2 regions of the Amycolatopsis sp. NPDC033938 genome follow, and region 2 is predicted to be linked to the other one. Evidence: riboswitches for the same ligand, from Rfam matches in the RefSeq annotation. Region 2 holds a riboswitch; the other holds the start of a gene.

Region 1 (7,575 bases), on a different contig from region 2:
CGCGCCCAGGTCGGCGTCGGTGACCGCGCCCAGGATCTCGACGGCCTTCGGACCCTGGACGGCGATCAGCGCGACGTCCTCGGACTTGTTCTCGACGACAGCGTCGAAGCCGGAGACCCGCTCGGCCAGCGCTTCCGCGACCACGTCGGCGTTGCCGGCGTTGGCCACGACCAGGAACTTCTCGTCCGCGAGCCGGTAGACGACCAGGTCGTCCAGCACGCCGCCACTGGCGTCACAGATCATCGTGTAGCGCGCCCGGCCCGGCTTGACGCCGGACAGGTTGCCGACCAGCGCGTAGTCGAGGGTCTCGGCCGCCTGCGGTCCGGTCACCTCGATCTCGGCCATATGGGACAGGTCGAACAGGCCCGCGGCCTCGCGGACCGCCTTGTGCTCCGCCAGTTCGCTGGAATAGCGGATCGGCATCGACCAGCCCGCGAAGTCGGTGAACAGCGCACCCAGTCCTTTGTGGACTCCGTGCAGGGACGTCTCTTTCGACATCAAGTGCCTCAGTTCTCGTAGGCGTTGAGCGGCGGGCAGGAGCAGACGAGGTTACGGTCCCCGCGCGCGCCGTCGATGCGACGCACCGGGGGCCAGTACTTGGCCTTGCGGTTCACCCCGGCGGGGTACACCGCCAGTTCGCGGTCGTACGGCAGGTCCCAGTCGCCGACCAGGGTCTCCGCGGTGTGCGGGGCGTTGCGCAGCGGGCTGTTGTCCGCGGACCAGCGGCCCTGCGCGACGGCGTCGATCTCCGCGCGGATGGCGATCATCGCGTCGCAGAAGCGGTCGATCTCGCCGAGGTCCTCGGATTCGGTCGGCTCGACCATCAGCGTGCCCGCGACCGGGAACGACATGGTCGGGGCGTGGAAGCCGTAGTCGATCAGGCGCTTCGCGACGTCGTCCACGCTGACGCCGGTCTCCTTGGTGAGCCCGCGCAGGTCGAGAATGCACTCGTGCGCGACCAGGCCGTCCTGGCCGGTGTAGAGCACCGGGTAGTGCTGGTTGAGGCGCTTGGCCACGTAGTTCGCGGCGAGGACCGCGACCTGCGTCGCGGCGGTGAGCCCGCCCGCGCCCATCATGCGGACGTACGCCCACGAGATCGGCAGGATCGATGCCGACCCGAACGGAGCGGCGCTGATCGGGCCGACCCCGGTCTCCGGACCGGCCTTCTCCAGCAGCGGGTGGTTCGGCAGGTACGGCGCGAGGTGCGCGCGCACCGCGACCGGGCCGACACCGGGGCCGCCGCCACCGTGCGGGATGCAGAAGGTCTTGTGCAGGTTCAGATGCGAGACGTCGCCGCCGAACTCACCCGGCTTCGCCAGGCCCAGCAGGGCGTTGAGGTTCGCGCCGTCGACGTAGACCTGGCCGCCCGCGTCGTGGACGATCTTGGCCAGCTCGTCGATGCCGTGCTCGTACACGCCGTGCGTCGAGGGGTAGGTGACCATGATCGCGGACAGCGTGTCGCGGTGGGCGTCCACCTTGGCGCGCAGGTCGTCGAGGTCGACGTTGCCCTCGTCGGTGCACTTGACCACGACGACGCGCATCCCGGCCATGACCGCGGAGGCGGCGTTCGTGCCATGCGCGGACGACGGGATCAGGCAGACCTCGCGTGCGGTCTGGCCGTTCGCGTGGTGGTACGCGCGGATCGCGAGCAGACCGGCGAGTTCGCCCTGGCTGCCCGCGTTCGGCTGCAGCGACACCTTGTCGTAGCCGGTGACCTCGGCCAGCCAGCCCGCGAGCTGCTCGACCAGCACGTGGTAGCCCTCGGCCTGGTCCGCGGGCGCGAACGGGTGGATCCCCGCGAACTCGCGCCAGCTGATCGGCTCCATCTCGGTGGTGGCGTTGAGCTTCATCGTGCAGGAGCCGAGCGGGATCATGCCGCGGTCGAGCGCGTAGTCGAGGTCGGACAGGCTGCGCAGGTAGCGCAGCATCGCGGTCTCGGAGCGGTGCGAGTGGAAGACCTCGTGGGTGAGGTACTCGCTCTCGCGGTCGAGACCGGCGGGGAGGGCGCGGGCTTCGGCGGCTTTAGTGTCGACACCGAATGCGTTGAGCACCTTGGCGATGATCGCGGGCGTGGTGACCTCGTCGACGGCGATGCGCACGTGGTCGGCGTCGACCGGGCCGAGGTTGATGCCGTTCTCACGCGCGACGGCGACGACCGCTTCGGCCTGGCCGGGCATGCGGGCGAGGACCGTGTCGAAGAAGCCCTCGTGGACGACTTCGACGCCCCCGGTGCGGAGAGCGTCCGCGAGACCGGCGGCGAGTTCGTGGACGCGCGTCGCGATGCGCTTGAGGCCGTCGGGGCCGTGGTAGACCGCGTACATCGCGGCGAGCACCGCGGGCAGGACCTGCGCGGTGCAGATGTTCGACGTCGCCTTCTCGCGGCGGATGTGCTGTTCACGGGTCTGCAGGGCGAGGCGGTACGCGGGGTTGCCGTCGGCGTCGACCGAGACTCCGACGAGACGGCCCGGCAGTGAACGCTCGAGCCCGGCGCGGACGGCCATGTACCCGGCGTGCGGGCCGCCGTAGCCGAGCGGGACACCGAAGCGCTGCGTCGAACCGGCGGCGATGTCGGCGCCGAACTCACCCGGCGCGGTGATCAGCGTGAGAGCGAGCAGGTCGGCGGCGACGGTGTACAGCGCGCCGGCGGCCTTCGCGGTCTCGGAGATGGCGGAGTAGAAGCCCGCGCCACGCAGCACACCGGAGGCGCCCGGGTACTGGACGACGACGCCGAAGAACTCCTCGGGAAGGCCGGTGAGCAGGTCGCGGACCTCGACCTCGACCCCCATCGCCTCGGCGCGGGTGCGGACGACCGCGATGGTCTGCGGCAGGCACTCGGCGTCGAGGACGACCTTGTTCGACTTCGCCTTCGACACGCGGCGCATCAACATGACGGCCTCGGCGACGGCGGTGGACTCGTCGAGCAGGGAAGCGTTCGCGGTGGCGAGCCCGGCCAGCTCGGAGACCATGGTCTGGAAGTTGAGGAGGGCTTCGAGACGGCCCTGCGAGATCTCCGGCTGATACGGCGTGTACGCCGTGTACCAGGCCGGGTTCTCCAGCACGTTGCGGCGGATGACCGCGGGGGTGACCGTATCGTGGAAGCCGAGGCCGATCATCTGCGTCATCGGCTTGTTGAGCGCGGCGAGCGCGCGAAGCTCGGCGATGGCGTCTTCCTCGGACGCGGCCGGGGGAAGGTCCAGGTCACCGGTGACCCTGATCGCGGACGGCACGGCTGCCTGCACCAGGGCATCGAGACTGCCGTAGCCGACCTCGGCGAGCATCTTGGCCTGCTCGGACTCCGAGGGGCCGATGTGCCGGTCGTCGAAGGACGTACTGGTCAAGGGAGCTCCTTGGGTCAGGCGCCGGATAGACCGGTGCGCTGGGAACTCCCCCTCTGTCATGGCACCTGAGAGTTTCACCGCACGGTAATGCGGCTTTCACCTTGGGTGAGACGCACTTGCGCGCCTGCTTTCCAGAGTGGCCTCGCGGAAGCGGTAGTGGATACCTGAGAGATTCCGGGGAGTTTGCTCCTTCGGTGCCCCACCACGTTCGTGAGGGCTCTCCCGCTCCAGCTCAACGGCCCTGTCTGTAGTTGTGCGCACACCGTACCTGGCGTGTTCGGCGCACGTCTACTTCAGGCAGGACATGTCACTTGCCCCACCCGACGTGACCAGTCGGCGCACACGCGTGATCAGAGGGGCAACACGCGTGATCAGAGGGGTATGACCCTTGTGATCACGCGTGTGTCCCGTCTGATCACAGGTGTCGTCCGTCCAGTCACGCCTACAGCGGCGTGACGTAGGCGCCCGAGATCCCGCCGTCCACCAGGAACTGCGAAGCCGTGATGAACGAGGCGTCGTCGCTGGCCAGGAACGCGACCGCCGCCGCGATCTCCTCCGGTTCGGCGAACCGCCCGACCGGCACGTGCACCAGCCGCCGCGCGGCCCGCTCGGGGTCCTTCGCGAACAGTTCCTTCAGCAGCGGCGTGTTCACCGGCCCCGGGCACAGCGCGTTGACCCGGATGTTCTCCCGCGCGAACTGCACGCCCAGCTCACGGCTCATCGCCAGCACCCCGCCCTTGGACGCGGTGTAGGAGATCTGCGACGTCGCCGCGCCCATCACCGCGACGAACGACGCCGTGTTGATGATCGACCCCTTGCCCTGCCGCTGCATATGCGGCAGCACGGCCTTGCAGCACAGGTACACCGAGGTCAGGTTGACCTTCTGCACCTTCTCCCACGCGTCGATACCCGTGGTCAGGATCGAGTCGTCCTCGGGCGGGGAGATGCCGGCGTTGTTGAACGCGACGTCCACCGAGCCGAAAGTGTCCACAGTGGTCTGGAACAGGGCCTCGACCTGCTCGGCGTCGGTGACGTCGGCCTGCACGAACAGGCCGCCGACCTCGTCGGCCGCCGCCTTGCCCTGTTCCGCCGAGATGTCGCCGATGACGACCTTCGCGCCCTCGCTCGCCAGCCTGCGGGCGGTGGCGAGGCCGATGCCGCTGCTGCCGCCGGTGATGACCGCGACGCGGCCTTCGAAACGCTGAACCATCATTCCTCCGTGCTGATGAAAACATTCTTGGTCTCGGTGAAGGCGTCGAGCGCGTCCGGGCCGAGTTCCCGGCCGAGCCCGGACTGCTTGAATCCGCCGAACGGTGTCCAGTACCGGACGGACGAATGCGAGTTGACCGAAAGGTTCCCGGCTTCGACGCCGCGCGCGACGCGGAAGGCCCGGCCGACGTCGCGGGTCCAGATCGAGCCGGACAGGCCGTACTCGGTGTGATTGGCCATGGTCACCGCGTCCGCCTCCTCCGCGAACGGGACGACCGCCACGACGGGACCGAAGATCTCGTCCGAGGCCAGCGGATGCCGCAGGTCCGGCGGGGTGACGACGGTCGGCGGGAACCAGTAGCCCGGTCCCACCGGCGCGCTTCCCCGGAAGGCCACCGGCGCGGCATCGTCCACATAGGACGACACCTTCGCGTGATGCCCGGCCGAGATCAGCGGCCCCATCTCGGTCATCTCCAGCCGGGGATCCCCGACGACGACGCCGTTCACGGCGGGTTCGAGCAGTTCCATGAACTTCTCGTACACACTCGCCTGCACGAGGATCAGCGACCGCGCGCAGCAGTCCTGCCCGGCGTTGTCGAACACCCCGTACGGTGCCGTGGCCGCGGCCTTCTCCAGGTCGGCGTCGGCGAACACGATGTTCGCGTTCTTGCCGCCCAGTTCCAGCGTCACCCGCTTCACCTGCGCGGCGCAGCCAGCCATGATCTGCTTGCCGACCTCGGTGGAGCCGGTGAAGACGACCTTGCGTACCGCGGGATTGTCCACGAAACGTTGTCCCACCACGGATCCCTTGCCGGGGAGCACCTGGAAGACGTCCTCGGGGATCCCCGCCTCACGGGCGAGTTCGCCGAGCCGGATCGCGGTCAGCGGGGTGAGTTCCGCGGGTTTGAGCACGACGGTGTTCCCGGCGGCGAGCGCGGGCGCGAAACCCCAGCCCGCGATGGGCATCGGGAAGTTCCACGGCACGATCACCCCGACCACGCCGAGCGGTTCGTGGAACGTCATGTTCACCCCGCCGGGCACCGGGATCTGCTTGCCGCTCAAGCGCTCCGGTGACGCCGAGTAGTACGTCAGCACGTCACGGACGTTGCCCGCCTCCCAGCGCGCGTTGCCGATCGTGTGGCCCGCGTTGGCGACCTCCAGCTGGGCGAGGTTCTCGATGTCGGCGTCGACCGCGTCGGCGAAGCGGCGCAGCAGCCGCGCCCGGTCTCCGGGGGCCACCGCACGCCAGGCGGGGAAAGCCGCCTGTGCTCGGGCGATGGCCGCGTCGGTCTCCTCGGCCGAGGTCAGCCCGACCGACCTCACCACCTCTTCGGTGGCGGGGTTGATCACCTCGAACGTGGTCATGCGCGCTCCTTAGCTGCTTCCACAAGTGCCTCGAAAAGCCTGATGTCGTCGGGGTTCTGTTCCGGATGCCATTGGACGCCGAGCGCGAACCCGTCGCCGGGCAGTTCGGCCGCCTCGACGGTGCCGTCGGCCGCCCAGCCGACCGGGACCAGTCCGTCGCCGAGCTTGTCGATCGCCTGATGGTGGTAACACGGCACCTTGGTCTCGGCGCCGAGGATCGACGCGACCCGGCTGCCCTCTGCAAGGGTCACCGTAGTGGTGCCGAAGGTCGCGGGCGCGGGCTGGTGATCCTTGCTGTCCACCGTGTCCGGGAGATGCTGGGTGAGCGTCCCGCCGAGCGCGACGCTGAGCACCTGCAACCCCCGGCACACGCCGAGCACCGGTTTGCCCGCGGCCAAAGCGGACCGCAGCAGCCCGAACTCGAAGGCGTCCCGGTTCGGCCGGAGGTAGGTCGTCGGATGCTGTTCCTGGCCGTACCGTGCCGGATCGACGTCGGCGCCGCCGACCAGCACGAGACCGTCCACAGCGGACACCAGCCGCTCGTGCGCGTCACTCACCGGCGGCAGCAGGACCGGGATCCCGCCCGCCGCGACGATCCCGTCGACGTAGACGCGGTGCAGCAGCGCCGCCTCGGTCTCCCACACCAGGAACTTCGCGGGCTCCAGATAGGACGTGAGACCGATGACGGGTTCAGAGCCGTTCGAAGCCACGGATCCTCTCCCAGTCGGTGACGGCGGCGTCGTAGGCGGTGAGTTCGACCTTCGCCGCGTTCAGATAGTGGTCGACGACCTCGTCCCCGAACGCGGTCCTGGCGAGCTTGCTCCGGTCCAGCAGCTCCGCGGCCTCCCGCAGGGTCGTCGGCACGGTCGGCTTGTCGGAGCCGTAGGCGTTGCCGTGGAACTCCGGTTCCAGCTCCAGTTCGTTCTCGATACCGTGCAACCCGGCCGCGATCAGCGCGGCCACCGCGAGGTACGGGTTCACGTCACCGCCGGGAACGCGGTTCTCGGTGCGGAGCGATTCGCCGTGGCCGACGACGCGGAGCGCGCACGTGCGGTTGTCGGTGCCCCACGCGACGGCCGTCGGCGCGAAACTGCCGGGGACGAAACGCTTGTAGGAGTTGATGTTCGGCGCGAGGAAGTAGGTCAGCTCACGCAACCCGGCGAGCTGACCGGCGAGGAAATGCTCCATCAGCGGGGAGAACCCGCCGGGACCGTCACCGGCGAGCACGGCCTCGCCCCCGGTCGAGCGCAGGCTGACGTGGATATGACAGGAGTTGCCCTCGCGTTCGTTGTACTTCGCCATGAACGTGAGGCTCTTGCCCTCCTGCGCGGCGATCTCCTTGGCCCCGGTCTTGTAGACGCTGTGGTTGTCGCAGGTGGTCAGCGCGTCGGTGTAGCGGAACGCGATCTCGTGCTGGCCGGGGTTGCACTCGCCCTTGGCCGACTCGACGTAGAGCCCCGCGCCGCCCATGTCGTTGCGGATCCGGCGCAGCAGCGGCTCGATCCGCGAGGTGCCGAGCATCGAGTAGTCGACGTTGTACTGATTGGCCGGGCGGAGGCCTTGGTACCGCTTGTCCCACGCGGCCTCGAAGGTGTCGTCGAAGACGATGAATTCGAGTTCGGTGCCGACATAGGCGGCGAGACCGAGCGCGGCGAGCCGGTCG
Region 2 (7,575 bases):
CACCTGGCGCCGCAGCCTGCCGAGCAGATGGGCCCGCCACTCCCCCAGGTTGAGCACATGCGGCGCCATCCCCTCCGGATGCAGGGTCAGCCGGAGGACGTTGACCGGCGCTGTCATCAGGGTGGGCGACACCAGGTCGGTCATGATCGACACGCTCGCGTTGGCGTCGACCAGGTTCCACCCGCGATCCACGACGGCGGCCGGGTACGGCTCGTGACTCGTCATCAGCTGCCGGACGGCCTGGCGTACCGCGGCCAGCTCCGGGTCGCCGAGCCCGCTCTCCGGGTACGCGGGCGCGTACCCCGCCGCCAGTAGCAGCTGGTTGCGTTCCCGCAAGGGCACCTCCAGGTGTTCGCCCAGCCGCAGCACCATGTCGCGGCTGGGCTTGGACCGCCCGGTCTCCACGAAACTCAGGTGCCTGGTCGAGATCTCGGCGGAGATGGCGAGGTCGAGCTGGCTGATCCGGCGGCGATCGCGCCATTCCCGCAGGAGTTCGCCGACAGGGCGGCCCGCGCGGCTCGCCATCACTGTGGTCGTCACGAGCACGAACTTACGCACCGCGTCCGCCGCGCCGCCATTACCTCACGCGTAATCGACGGGACCCACCCCCGGCCGACAGAGTTGCGTCATCGGTTACCCCACAACGAAACAAGGAGACACCATGTCGGACATCCAGCGCGTCGCCGAGCAGTACATCGCCGTGTGGAACGAGACGGACACCGAAAAGCGCCGTGCGCTCATCGCCGAGGTGTTCACCGAGGACACCACCTACACCGACCCGCTCGGCGCGGTCACCGGCCACGACGGTGTCGACGGCTTCATCGCCGGCGCGCAGGCCCAGTTCGCCGGGCTGACCTTCAGCCTGCCCGCCGCCCCCGACGCGCACCACGACATCGCGCGATTCCAGTGGCACCTCAGCGCTCCCGGTGCGGAGGAACCGCTCGCGATCGGCTTCGACGTCATCACCGTCGAGGACGGGCGGATCAAGCAGGTGCTGGGCTTTCTCGACAAGATGCCCGGCTGACGCCTACGCGAAGGCCTCCGGCGGCGGGCAGGAGCAGACGAGGTTGCGGTCACCCGCGGCCCCGTCGATCCGCCGCACCGGGGGCCAGATCTTCGCGGCGGTGAAGCCTGCCGGGAAGACGGCGATCTCCCTGCTGTACGGACGATCCCATTCGCCCGCGAGGCAGCGCGCGGTATGCGGGGCGTTCCGCAGCGGGCTTCCGTCCACCGGCCACTCCCCCGCGGCGATCTTCTCGATCTCACTGCGGATCGCGATCATCGCGTCGCAGAACCGGTCGAGCTCGCCGAGGTCTTCGCTCTCGGTGGGCTCGACCATGAGCGTGCCGGCGACCGGGAACGACATCGTCGGCGCGTGGAGGCCGTAGTCGGCCAGCCGTTTGGCGACGTCGTCGACGGTGACACCGGTCCGTTTGGTCAGCGCGCGGAGATCGAGGATGCATTCGTGTGCCACGAGTCCCTCGTGCCCCGAGTACAGCACCGGGTAGTGCTCCGCGAGGCGCTTGGCGACGTAGTTGGCGTTCGCGACCGCGGTCAGCGTCGCGCGCTTCAGCCCTTCGGGGCCCATCATCCGGATGTAGGCCCAGGAGATCGGCAGGATCGACGCGCTCCCCCACGGCGCGGCGCTGATCGGGCCCACGCCGGTGGCCGGGCCCGCTTCCGGCTGCAAAGGATGGTTCGGCAGGTACGGCGCCAGGTGCGCGCGGACGCCGATCGGGCCGACGCCGGGGCCGCCACCGCCGTGCGGGATGCAGAAGGTCTTGTGCAGGTTGAGATGGGAGACGTCGGCGCCGAACCTCCCGTACTGCGCGACCCCGATCAGCGCGTTCAGGTTCGCCCCGTCGACGTAGACCTGGCCGCCCGCGTCGTGCACCAGCGCGCAGACCTCGCGCACGGTGTCCTCGTACACGCCGTGCGTCGAGGGGTAGGTGATCATGATCGCGGCGAGGTCGTCCGCGTGCTCGTCCACAGTGGACTTCAGGTGGCCGAGGTCGATATTGCCCTCGTCGTCGCATTTCACGACGACCACGCGCATCCCCGCCATCACCGCGCTGGCCGCGTTCGTGCCGTGCGCGCTCGACGGGATCAAGCAGACGTCACGGGCCGCGTTCCCGCGTTCGCGATGGTAGGCGCGGATGGCCAGCAGACCGGCGAACTCGCCCTGACTGCCCGCGTTCGGCTGCAGGGAAACCGCGTCGTAGCCGGTGATCCCGGCCAGCCAGCGCTCCAGGTCCCGCACGATGGCGAGCAGCCCGGCCGCGTCCCCGGCGGGCGCGAACGGGTGCAGACCGGCGAACTCGGGCCAGGTGATCGGCTCCATCTCGGCCGTGGCGTTGAGCTTCATCGTGCACGAGCCGAGCGGGATCATGCTCCGGTCGAGTGCGACGTCCTTGTCGGACAACGCCCGCAGGTACCGCAGCAACGCGGTTTCCGAACGGTGCGCGTGGAAGACGGGATGCGTCAGGTACTCGCTCGTGCGGCGCAGATCCGGCGGGAAGCCGTCGGCGGTGTCCGCGTCGAGGGAGTCCACATCGGACACCGCGACGCCGAACGCCTTCCACACCAGGGAAAGATGCTCGCGGGTGGTCGTCTCGTCACAGGCGATGGCGACGTGATCGGCGTCCACGAGCCGGAGGTTGACGCCGAGTTCCCGTGCCGTGCCGACGATCCCGCCCGCGCGTCCGGGGACAGCGACCATGACGGTGTCGAAGAACTCGCAGTGCACCACGTCCACGCCGTTTTCGGCGAGCCCTGCCGCGAGCACGGTGGCCATCCGGTGCGCGCGGTTCGCGATGGCGCGCAGGCCTTCCGGCCCGTGGTACACCGCGTACATCGACGCGATGACCGCCAGGAGCACCTGCGCGGTGCAGATGTTGCTGGTCGCCTTCTCCCGGCGGATGTGCTGCTCGCGGGTCTGCAGCGCCAGCCGGTAGGCGGGCGCGCCGTCGGCGTCCTTCGACACCCCGACGAGCCTGCCGGGCAACTGGCGTTCGAGCCCCTGGCGCACGGCGAGGTACGCCGCGTGCGGGCCGCCGAAGCCCATCGGCACGCCGAACCGCTGCGTCGACCCGATGGCGACGTCGGCGCCGAGTTCACCCGGCGACCGCAACAAGGTCAGCGCCAGCGGATCCGCGGCCATCACCACGGCGGCACCCAGCGCCTTGGCCTCGGTGATGGTGTGGCCCCATTCGCGGACGACGCCGGAAGCGCCGGGATAGGAAAGCAGCACACCGAAGAAGTCACCGCCGAGACCGAGTCCGGTGATGCCCTGCGAGAGATCCGCGGTCACCAGGTCGATGCCGAGCGGTTCGGCACGGGTGCGCAGGACCTCGATCGTCTGCGGCAGCGTGTCCTCGTCGACCACGAACCGCTTCGACTTCGCCTTGCCCGCCCGGCGGACCAGCGTCATCGCCTCCGCCGCCGCGGTCGCCTCGTCCAGCATCGACGCGTTCGCGATCGGCAGTCCGGTCAGGTCGGCGACCATGGTCTGGAAGTTGAGCAGCGCTTCGAGGCGGCCTTGCGAGATCTCCGGCTGATACGGCGTGTACGCGGTGTACCAGGCCGGGCTCTCCAGCACGTTGCGGCGGATCACCGGCGGGGTCACGGTGTCGTGGTAGCCGAGGCCGATCATCTGGACCATGGGCCGGTTGCGCGCGGCCAGCGCGCGGAGTTCGGCGAGCGCCGCGGTCTCGGTGGCGGGCGGCGGCAGGTCCGGCGGGGTGGCGGATTCCCGCAGCGACGCGGGAACGGCCCGCTCGGCAAGGTCATCGAGAGACGTCACGCCGACGACGTCGAGGATGCGCGCGAGTTCCTCCGGGCCGGGACCGATGTGCCGGTCCGCGAAGGGGGTTCCGGATTCGAGAGCGGCCAGAGACACGGGCTCCATCGGGGACCTCCCAGGACGCGGGGGTGAGGCCGGGACGATTGTCCTGGCCCTCCCCACTCTGTCCGTACTCCCGTGGGAGCGCCTGAGAGTTTCGCCCGAGTGTTGAGCCGGACTTGCACCGTCGGCGGGGCCGCCAGGCTGTGACCTGGCGAACCACTTTCCAGAGGCGTCTCGTCCGCGCGGTCCAGGGTGCCTGAGAGGTTCCGGGGAGGACTTGCTCCTTCGGCGCCGAGCTCAACGGTTATCGACTCGGTCTCTCCCGCGCGGATTCGTCGACCGCGGAAGTGAGCCTACCCTGCCGCCGGCGCGGCTTCATGATCAGCCGGTGCGACGTGCGTTACGGCGCTGCGTGAGTTCGTCCGGGGTGACGGTTTCGATCGTGCCGCCGTCGGCGCGTTCGGCCGGGAACTCGTGGATCGTGCCGCTGATCTCCTGCATCGCGCCGCTGACGGCGATACCGAAGACACCCTGACCGCCCTGCAGTAAATCGACGATCTCTTCGGGCGAGGTGCATTCGTAGACGGTGGTGCCATCGGAGAACAGGGTGACCCTGGCGAGATCACGGACGCCGCGCAGGCGCAGATGGTCGACGGCGACCCGGATGTTCTGCAACGAGACACCGGTGTCCAGCAGCCGCTTGACCACCTTCAGGACGAGGATGTCCTTGAACGAGTACAGCCGCTGCGAACCGGAGCCGTGCGCCGTGCGGATACTCGGCGCGACCAGCTTCGTCCTGGCCCAGTAGTCGAGCTGCCGGTAGGTGATCCCGGCGATCTGACAGGCGGCGGGACCGCGGTAACCGACGAGTTCGTCCGGGAGGGAAGAGTCGGGGAACAGCTCGCCCTGCTCGCCGTCTGCGACCGGAACGAGCGGCTCTTGAGGGCTACCAGCCTCGACCACGCCATGCCTCCCCTCGCCCGACCTGGCGGCCGGCGAACAAAGCCGCGCGGACCCATGTGAGCCCGCACCGGAGTGAACCGTCAAGACGGATGCCCCAGACATCCGAATCACACCTTGGCGATTTACCTCCATTGACGGTAAGCGTGTCCGGCAAAGCGGTCAACGCGACGCGCGGTCGGCCTCAAGCTCTTCTTGAGACTTGCCGTGAGCGGTCCCCCGAACGGCCGCAGGCTTGCCACTTTTACTCGGCCGTGTTAATTTTTACTCATGCAAGTAACACCGTCCACGCAAAGTGCCCTGCAAGAGGTGCAGGCAGAACTCGGGCTGTCGGTCACGGAGGCCGCGCGGCGGGCCCAGATCATCAGCGCCACGATCGCGACGATCGCCGAGCTCGGGTACCACAAGACGTCGTTCGCGAAGATCAAGGAGCGGGCCGGGCTGTCCAGCACCCGGATCATCTCTTACCACTTCACCAACAAGGCGGGCCTGATGCAGGCCGTGGTCACCACCGCGACCGGGATGAAGGACAAGTTCCTCGAAGAGCGGACCCAGGGCACGACCGACCGGGCCGGGCTGCTGCGCGGCTACATCGAGTCGGAGATCGCGTTCCTCGGCTCGTACCCGGAACTGGTGCGGGTCATGGTCGAGATGGCTTCGAGCGGATCCGACGCGGAGGGCTGGTTCATGTCGGCCCCGATCGTCGAGGAGTTCCGCACCGGCCGGCTCGAACGCCAGCTACGGCAGGGACAGCGGGAAGGCGCTTTCGGCGATTTCGCGCCGGACGTGATGGCGCTGTCGATCGCGCAGGCCATCGACGGTGTCGCCGCGAAGTTCGCGGCGGATCCGAAGCTGGATCTGGAGCGGTACGGCCGGGAACTGGCGGATCTGTTCACGCGGGCGACCGCGGCCTGAGTGGTGAGTGGTGATGACGGTTCTCACCGTCATCACCACTCACGAGCCGATCACGTATCCGCGCCGCGGAAGTCCTCCGGCGAGACGGAGTCGAGGAACTCGCGGAACTTCTCGACCTCGTCCTCCTGCTCGTCGGGGATGATGAGGCCCGCTTCCTCCAGCACCGCGTCCACGGCGTGGATCGGGACCCCCACCCGCAGCGCCAGCGCCACCGAATCGCTCGGCCGCGCCGAAACCCGGATATCCCCGTCGAAGACCAGTTCCGCGAAGAACGTGCCTTCCTTCAGGTCGGTGATGACGACCTGCTCCAGCTCTCGGCCCAACGCTCCGATGACCTCTTTGAGCAGGTCATGGGTGAGCGGACGGGCCGGGCGGACTCCCTGCTGCTCCAAGGCGATGGCGGTGGCCTCGACCGAGCCGATCCAGATCGGCAGGTAGCGCTCGCCTTCGGTTTCCCGCAGCAACAAGATCGGCTGATTCGCGGGTAACTCCACCCGCACGCCGACGACGCGCATCTCGCTCATCGGGCTTCGCCTCCCTCTCGTGCGCACGGGCTGCAACGCTTGTCTCGACGACCAAGCGACGGCGATCCCGACGCTACCCGTCTTCCGAGCGCTGTGCTCGCTGTCCAGACATTCTCGGTTCGCTCGCGGCAAACCCGACTCTCACGGTACGGCATAGGGTGCCGAACATTCAGTCATTGACAAGTGACCTCACAACGGATTCGGCTCCCCGGAGCCGCTCAGCCGCCCGTGACGGCCCGTATTCCGGCCTTCACCAAGAGCGTATGTAACGCCACGGTCAGCGCGGCGAGCTCGCGGACGACCTCGTCGCCCCTCGCTTGCGCGTCCTCGTCACGGTGTCGATACACCGGGGTCACGATCTGCTCCAGCAGGCCGACTTCGCGGTCGGCCGCGGCCCGGAAGGCACGCAGATGTCTCGGCTCGATACCGAATTCGGTCATCGCCTTCACGGTCTTCGCCACGAGGACCGCGTCGGGGTCGAAGAACCCCGCCGCTCCTGGGCGGACGAGACCGTATTGCCGCAGCTCAGCCAGGGTGGCGGCGTCGATGCCCGCCTGGCGGAGCAGATCTTCCTCGGTCAGTCTCAGCTCGCGGTCGCTCTCGAAATCCCCGGGGGACGGCAGTCCGCCGTTCTCCCCCGGGGCTTCGAGCGAAACGAGTTTCCGCGGCGGCTTGGGCCCCACCGCCGACGGCGCGGCGCCCTGATCCGCCGCGTCCAGCTGTTCCTTGATGACCTTCAGCGGAAGGTAGTGATCCCGCTGGGCGGACAGGACGAACCGCAACCGCTCCACGTCCGCCGGAGCGAACTGCCGGTACCCGGACGGGGTCCGGCCCGGCTGGACCAGACCCTCCGCCTCGAGGAACCGGATCTTGGAGATGGTGACATCGGGAAAGTCGCCGCGCAGCTGTGCCAGCACGGCCCCGATGCTCAACCCATCGCGCTGCGACGCATCCCGATCAGGCCGCCCGGCCGCCGTCACTGTGCCCCCTGGCCCCCGTGACCCGGGCCGGTCAGGAAGACCAGGCGGAACTTGCCGATCTGGACCTCGTCGCCACCGGCGAGGACGGCCTGGTCGACCGGCTCGCGGTTGACGTAGGTGCCGTTGAGGCTGCCGACGTCGATGACGACGAACTCGCCACCCTCACGGCGGAACTCCGCGTGCCGCCGGGAGACCGTGACGTCGTCGAGGAAGATGTCGCTGTCCGGATGCCGTCCCGCACTGGTGGTGTCGCGGTCCAGCAGGAAGCGCGAACCCGCGTTCGGGCCCCGCTTGACGACCAGCAGGGCGGAACCCGCGGGCAGCGCGTCCACACCCTGGACAGGGGCCTCGG

What was found. A riboswitch is a leader RNA that binds a small molecule or an ion and turns the genes downstream of it on or off. The one in region 2 is predicted to bind glycine.
Region 1: it holds a riboswitch for glycine, as region 2 does, so the genes downstream of both, gcvP (aminomethyl-transferring glycine dehydrogenase) here and gcvP (aminomethyl-transferring glycine dehydrogenase) in region 2, are expected to answer to the same signal.

The regions. Positions count from the first base shown of each region.
Region 1 is NZ_JBVIRO010000030.1:56,607-64,181, forward strand. It holds gene gcvT (glycine cleavage system aminomethyltransferase GcvT) at 1-498, opposite strand, end outside; gene gcvP (aminomethyl-transferring glycine dehydrogenase) at 507-3,338, opposite strand; glycine riboswitch at 3,480-3,573, opposite strand; gene ACZ5ZX_RS39890 (3-oxoacyl-ACP reductase) at 3,781-4,548, opposite strand; gene ACZ5ZX_RS39895 (aldehyde dehydrogenase family protein) at 4,548-5,912, opposite strand; gene ACZ5ZX_RS39900 (gamma-glutamyl-gamma-aminobutyrate hydrolase family protein) at 5,909-6,622, opposite strand; gene ACZ5ZX_RS39905 (glutamine synthetase family protein) at 6,603-7,575, opposite strand, start outside.
Region 2 is NZ_JBVIRO010000003.1:169,889-177,463, reverse strand. It holds gene ACZ5ZX_RS10770 (helix-turn-helix domain-containing protein) at 1-525, opposite strand, end outside; gene ACZ5ZX_RS10765 (nuclear transport factor 2 family protein) at 662-1,024, shown strand; gene gcvP (aminomethyl-transferring glycine dehydrogenase) at 1,028-3,907, opposite strand; glycine riboswitch at 4,078-4,179, opposite strand; gene ACZ5ZX_RS10755 (MerR family transcriptional regulator) at 4,226-4,807, opposite strand; gene ACZ5ZX_RS10750 (TetR/AcrR family transcriptional regulator) at 5,105-5,719, shown strand; gene ACZ5ZX_RS10745 (bifunctional nuclease family protein) at 5,770-6,243, opposite strand; gene ftsR (transcriptional regulator FtsR) at 6,462-7,223, opposite strand; gene garA (glycogen accumulation regulator GarA) at 7,220-7,575, opposite strand, start outside.